Tunturibacter gelidoferens: one gene and its partner. The protein of the gene in region 1 interacts with the protein of each later gene in a pairwise test. Links are inferred from orthologs where the notes say so. Each region holds a gene or a part of one and is shown on either strand. Other genes may lie near its edges.

Region 1 (3,198 bases):
GCCCGGCGACAACATCCAGCTGGAGATCACGCTGCATACGCCAGTCGCGATGGAGAAGGGTCTGCGCTTCGCCATCCGCGAAGGCGGACGCACCGTCGGAGCCGGCACCATCAGCGAGATCATCAAGTAAAGATTCGAACGGTTGGCGGCAGGAGGGATTCTGCCGCCTTCTCGTTTTAGTGGTGTTATTGCTTCAATGTTCCATTTGGCGGCCATCGTTCTGACGGATCGGAGCTATGGCTTTCCTGAAACACTGTTTTAAGAGATAATTTAAGAGGACGAGCGTGGCCTGACCGCTTTTCTTCCGTCTCACAATCAGGATTTGGTTGCAGGGGCCATTGCCCTGTGTCGCGGCGTGTCGCTACGCTGCTTGCCAGCCGAGGTGGCTGGCCACGTTAGAAGGAGATTTTTCAATATGCGCGAGATCATTACTCTTCAGTGCCCGGATTGCAAGAACCGGAACTACTCCACCACGAAGAACAAAAAGACGACCACTGGCCGTCTCGAGTTCTCGAAGTTCTGCAACACCTGCCGGAAGCATACGGACCACAAAGAAACGAAGTAATCTCCAGCCGGATTTTGGGAGTGAGGCGAAGGTCTCACTCCGCACCACTGGGGGAGTAAGCTCAACGGTTAAACTGTCGGTCTCCAAAACCGAACTTCTCGGTTCGAATCCGAGCTCCCCCGCCAGTTTGCCCGGTCCCTCAAGTCCGGGAGCAGACACCACAACGCACCACGAAGATTGAGGCAGTACTATGGCCAAGACAATAGCGGTAACCGAACAGCCCAGCACCGGATTGCAGCAGCTCAAGGCGCAGCCAGCACGTCTCGGCGAGTTCCTCAAGGACGTTCGCAGCGAGATGCGCAAGGTAATCTCACCTTCGCGCGCCGAGGTTCAGTCGACTACGATCGTCGTGCTTGTGACTGTCTTCATCTTCGCCGCTTACTTCTGGCTGGTGGATAACATCATCGGCCGGGCGATCGAAGCGTTGTTACACCGGTTGACCCAGCACTAAAAAGATTCGAATTCCGAGCAATAGCGGTAGAGAGAAGTACACGATGCGTGAAAAAGGCACAACGATGGCGGCAGAAGAGCAAAATCCGGAAGAGCAGAATCCTCAGGGAGAACCCTCTGAGCAGCTCGCTCCACCGGTCAATGAGAACTTCAAGTGGTACATCATTCACGCCTACTCGGGCTTTGAGCGCAAGGTGCGCGAGTCGCTCGAGAGCCGTATCACCGCCTTCGGTCTGCAGAACCGCATCGGCCGCATCATGATCCCGACCGAGCCGGTTACCGAGCTGCGCAACGGCAAGAAGTACACCATCGAGCGCGTCTTCCTGCCTGGCTACGTTCTGGTCGAGATGGATCTCGACAACGACCTGTGGCATGTGATCAAGAACACGCCGCGCGTCACCGGCTTTCTGGGCACCGGCGACAACCCGGTCGCGCTCTCCGAGCAGGAAGTAAGCTCCATCCTCTTCCGCACCGAGACCGCAGGCAACAAGCCGACCATGAAGGTCAAGTACGAAAAGGGCGAGCAGGTCCGCATCAACGAAGGCCCCTTCGCCAACTTCACCGGTGCGGTCGACGATATCAACGAGGACAAGCAGACCCTCAAGGTCATGGTCAGCATCTTTGGCCGCTCGACCCCGGTCGAGATCGAGTTCTCCAAGGTCGACAAGGTCGTCGACGAGTAGTTCAAGAGTTTTGAAATAACATTAAGCAGCAGGCGTTTGGATATAACAACGCCCGCCGCTGGAAGAGTAAAGAGGATTTACCCGAATGGCACCGAAGAAGATCACTGGATACGTCAAGCTTCAGATCATGGCCGGCAAGGCCACCCCTGCACCTCCGGTCGGCCCCGCGCTCGGCCAGGCTCAGGTCAACATCATGGAGTTCTGCAAGCAGTTCAACGAGCGCACCAAAGCGCCTGATATGGCCGGACTCACCATCCCTGTCGTCATCAGCGTCTATGCGGACCGCACCTTCAGCTTCATCACCAAGACCCCTCCGGCTCCGGTGCTCCTGCTCAAGGCCGCCGGCATCGAGAAGGGCTCTGGCACTCCGAACAAGGAGAAGAAGGGCAAGGTGACCGAGAAGCAGATCATCGCCATCGCCACCCAGAAGATGCCGGACATGAACGCGACCACCGTCGAGGCTGCAGCGAAGACCATTCGCGGCACCGCCCGTTCGATGGGCATTGAAGTTGTAGGCTAACTCACGGCTGTTCGCACCGACTCAGCTTTATACAAGCGGAGATTTCTACAAGCGAGGACGCAAGGCATCATCAACGACTTTGTCTGTCGACGATGACCTCCGGGCGTCCTCTCTCGTCGTTAACTGTGGCCCCGCCTCAGCCTTCTCGTCGCCTATGCAAATAGTCTTTGCTGTCTCGCCGCTGTTCCCGCACTTTGCATCGGTCTTTTGCCCCCGCCCTCTTCGTTTCGGGTTAGCAGGGCATCGCTCGAACGCTTCCCCAGGCCGTACCTCCGGCAAGCGCCGTCGACCATCTTTGCAAGGCGTTCTCGATACTCTCTTCCGGCAAAGTCAGCCGTGGCAAAACGTTTGGCGTAGTCGGCTTGAAGGGCAGGGAAGTGCTCACGAACGAAGCTCAGGTAAGTAGGACGTGAGCACGGCTTGAGGAAGAGTGGATGGGCGGCGAAGAAACTCGCTCCGACTGCAGCTGCGCGCAGAGCCATGCCGTCAAGCGCCTCTTCGTTATCGGTAATGCCGGGCAGCAGCGGCGAGCCGAAGACTCCTGCGACGATCCCAGCCTCTCGCAACCGCTTCACCGCCTGAAAGCGTAGATCAGGCCGGGGCGCTCGTGGCTCCAGCAGACGCGCCAGCGCTGCATCGGGTGTCGTGATCGTCACGTGCACCACCAAGGTGTTGCGGCGAGCAACTTCTACCAGCAGATCAATATCGCGCTCGATCAGCCGCGACTTGGTCACGATCCCGAGCCGGTAGCCCTCCTTTCGCGCAAACACTTCCAGAAGACTGCGCGTAATCCTTGCCCGCCGCTCGATCGGTTGGTAAGGATCGGTCGCGGTGCCCAGCGCCACCTCGTCGGCAGGGTCGATCTTCTTCAACTCCTGTTCCAGCAGCCATGCGGCGTTCTGCTTCAGGAAGATCATTCGCTCGAACGCTAAAGGGTCTCTCATATCTATCCCGTTGCTCGTGACCTCCGCGCTCGTCTC
Region 2 (3,264 bases), 1.7 Mb from region 1 along the record:
ATCTACGCCGAGACCGAGCTAGGCGACCAGGCCATCCCCTTCGCCCAGGGCATCGGCTCCCCCTACCTCTTCGAAGAGTCCCTGCACCGTGTCACCCGTGCCACCTACGGCCCCGATGCCTGCGTCACCGGCTACCTCCACGACCCATGGCCCAACCCCGTCCCACCACCATCGAAAGCGATAAGCTAAGACCATGTTCACTGGACTGATCGAGACCACCGGCAAGCTTCTAGCCATCACTCCAACCGCAGGCGCGACCCGCATCACCATCGCCTCGCCCACGCTCACCGCGCGCCTTAACACCGGCGACAGCATTGCAGTCAACGGCGTCTGCCTGACGGCTCTCAGCATCGAGCCCAACGCCTTCCCGCCGCGCTTCTCGGCAGACCTGGCCGGCGAAACCATCGCCCGCACCACCCTCACCCACCTGCGCCCCGATGCCATCGTCAACCTGGAGCTCCCGACACCAGCAGGCTCGCCGCTAGGCGGCCACGTCGTTCAAGGCCACGTCGACGGAACCGCGACCCTCATCTCCCTCGCCCCCATCACGCCCAACCAGCCCGATACCGACTGGCGTCTCCGCATCCAGCTCCCCGACACGCTTACCCGATACGTAGTTCCCCAGGGCTCCATCACCATCGAAGGCATCAGCCTCACCGTAGCCTCCATCGTGGACAACGTGGTCGAGGTAGCCATCATCCCCCACACCTACGCCTCCACCAGCCTCCACACCCTCACCCCCGGCTCCCCCCTCAACATTGAGGTAGACGTCCTCAGCAAATACGCCGAACGCCAACACTTACCAGAAAAATTCACCCTCACCGAGGAGTACCTCATCGCCAACGGCTACTGACAGAGCGTGATGCTTGAGACGAATCTGAGCGAATCAAGCAGAAAACAAAAAAGAGCGCGGCCAAAAGGCCGCGCTCTTGCGTGCTTCTTACCTCGAAGTTAGATCGAGCTCATGTTGTGTAGAAACTCCTGGTTGTTCCGAGTCTTTGCCAGCTTGTCGGTCAGCAGCTCCATCGCTTCAACAGGCGACAACGGATTCAGTACCTTGCGCAGAATCCAGGTCCGTTGCAGATCCTCTTTCGGAATCAGCAGCTCTTCCTTACGTGTCCCGGAACGCTGAATGTCGATCGCCGGAAACACGCGCTTATCTACCAGCTTGCGATCCAGAATCACTTCCATGTTGCCGGTTCCCTTGAACTCCTCGAAGATCACCTCATCCATGCGCGAGCCGGTATCAACGAGCGCAGTCGCGATGATGGTCAGCGAACCACCTTCCTCGATGTTGCGAGCCGCACCGAAGAAGCGCTTCGGCCTCTGCAGAGCATTCGAATCCACACCGCCTGAGAGCACTTTGCCCGAAGGTGGAACGATCGTGTTGTACGCACGCGCCAGACGCGTGATCGAGTCCAGCAGGATCACCACATCGCGCTTGTGCTCCACCAACCGCTTGGCCTTCTCGATCACCATCTCAGCAACCTGGACGTGACGCGCCGCCGGCTCATCGAAGGTGGAGCTTATCACTTCACCTTTGACGCTACGCTGCATATCGGTCACTTCTTCCGGGCGCTCATCGATCAGCAGAACGATCAGCACCACCTCCGGATGATTCGCCGTGATGCTATTAGCGATTGACTGCAGCAACATCGTCTTGCCAGTACGCGGGGGAGCCACAATCAACCCTCGCTGCCCTTTACCAACCGGCGTCAGCAAATCCATCACCCGGCCGGAGATATGCTCGCGAACCGTCTCCATCTTCACCCGCTCCTGGGCGTACAAAGGCGTCAGGTTGTCGAACAGAATCTTATTTCGTGTCTCTTCCGGCGACTCGAAGTTGATCGCCTCGATCTTGACCAGCGCGAAGTACTTCTCGCCCTCGTGCGGCGGACGGACATTGCCGCTGATCGTGTCCCCTGTCTTCAGGTCAAACTTGCGAATCTGTGAAGGAGAAACGTAGATGTCATCGGGACCGGGCAGATAGTTGTAGTCGGGAGAGCGAAGGAAGCCGTAACCATCGGGCAGAATTTCAAGCACACCTTCTGCAAAGATATGCCCCTCTTTTTCGCTCTGCGCCTGCAAAATCTTGAAGATAAGGTCTTGCTTGCGGAGACCACTGGTTCCGGCAATGTCGAGACCGCGCGCTAGTTTACCCAGCTCCGCGATGTTGTGTTCTTTTAACTCGGAAATAGTCATGTTTTACCTGGAAATTTGAATTTTAGGAGGGATTGTTTGGAACTGAGGCGGGATCTGCTTGACAGAGGGTCGTGCGGAAGGCCGGATGTGTGGTGAAAAATTCGAAAAGCGGATGGATTGTAGAGCGGATTAGAGGTTAGATTGATCCAAAAGTTGGAGAGGTGAAACAGCCGCGCGTTATGCCGCGCGGCGCTCTTGTAATTGTACCTTTTCTACGACAGCTTCGCCAGACTCATCCATTGGAATGGTGTCCTTGAAGCGATCCAGAACTTCGTTGGTGGTGTCCTGCAACCGCGTGTTTGGCTTATGCAGTTTACGCGTCGCTTTCGACGCCAGTTGACAAAGCTCATAGCGGTTGTTCACGTGCGTGAGAGCTCCAAAAATCAGATCCGAGCGCATAGTTTCTCCCTTTCAATTTCCGAAGCTGAAGCGTCTTGTTAGCGCTAACTCGCCCGAAATCATTCAAAATGTGGCAACCGATCTAGAGATCGCTACCGTGTTTAAGCCTCACACATTAGACGCAGAGAATCCATCCGGGGACTCCGCAATTCGTCAGAAATCTCGACTATCTTGATATCTGACATATTGCGTCTGCAAGACAACAACCTGCCCTGTTAGCTAAGTTAGCGTTCTTAGCTGAATCTGTTTCTTCCGTAGGATTCAGCGCTCGCCGCGCCCAAGTGTGAAACAGGAAGCTCGCCAGAAACCTGGCAAACCCAGAAGTTATCGTAGAAACCGGTTCGTGTTTAAGAGATCCTGCGACCCAGAGCAAACTACGACTTCAAGGAAAGTAAACTGTTCGACGCTCAAGGTCAATACTTTTTTCGGGAACCAGCGAATAAAGATATTCCAGAAATGGGAGACATCCGTTCTTCAGGACCAGTAACTTCGGTCTAAAGTGCGGTATTGAATTGCTTCTGCGATATGTTTAACTGCGATATCCTGCTCCCCTCCCAAATCTGCTATCGTTCTTGCTACCTTTAAGATACGGTCATGTGCCCGAGCACTCAACCCCTGCTGCTGCATGGCGCGTTCGAGCAGTCGTTCAGCATCAGACGATAG

The links. The genes of interacting proteins can lie anywhere in the genome.
Region 2: the proteins of nusG (region 1) and rho interact in binary tests that used the Escherichia coli proteins (3 or more experiments, as listed by UniProt). The link is inferred for Tunturibacter gelidoferens from one-to-one orthologs.

The regions. Positions count from the first base shown.
Region 1 is NZ_CP132938.1:4,771,554-4,774,751, reverse strand. Bases 35-2,889 are described here. They hold nusG (transcription termination/antitermination protein NusG), read left to right. Parts: upstream 35-1,080; coding sequence 1,081-1,698; downstream 1,699-2,889. Other genes in these bases: RBB81_RS20580 (SPL family radical SAM protein), read right to left, coding at 2,371-2,889; rplK (50S ribosomal protein L11), read left to right, coding at 1,784-2,218; secE (preprotein translocase subunit SecE), read left to right, coding at 756-1,016; rpmG (50S ribosomal protein L33), read left to right, coding at 416-565; tuf (elongation factor Tu), read left to right, coding at 35-130. In the rest of the region: more of tuf, read left to right, coding at 1-34; more of RBB81_RS20580, read right to left, coding at 2,890-3,198. UniProt on the Escherichia coli protein: Part of the processive rRNA transcription and antitermination complex (rrnTAC). The complex forms an RNA-chaperone ring around the RNA exit tunnel of RNA polymerase (RNAP).
Region 2 is NZ_CP132938.1:3,055,935-3,059,198, reverse strand. What follows is about bases 78-2,998. They hold rho (transcription termination factor Rho), read right to left. Parts: upstream 2,203-2,998; coding sequence 952-2,202; downstream 78-951. Other genes in these bases: RBB81_RS13575 (DNA-directed RNA polymerase subunit omega), read right to left, coding at 2,380-2,601; RBB81_RS13585 (riboflavin synthase), read left to right, coding at 194-853; ribD (bifunctional diaminohydroxyphosphoribosylaminopyrimidine deaminase/5-amino-6-(5-phosphoribosylamino)uracil reductase RibD), read left to right, coding at 78-189. Also shown: more of ribD, read left to right, coding at 1-77; RBB81_RS13570 (YifB family Mg chelatase-like AAA ATPase), read right to left, coding at 3,076-3,264. UniProt on the Escherichia coli protein: Facilitates transcription termination by a mechanism that involves Rho binding to the nascent RNA, activation of Rho's RNA-dependent ATPase activity, and release of the mRNA from the DNA template.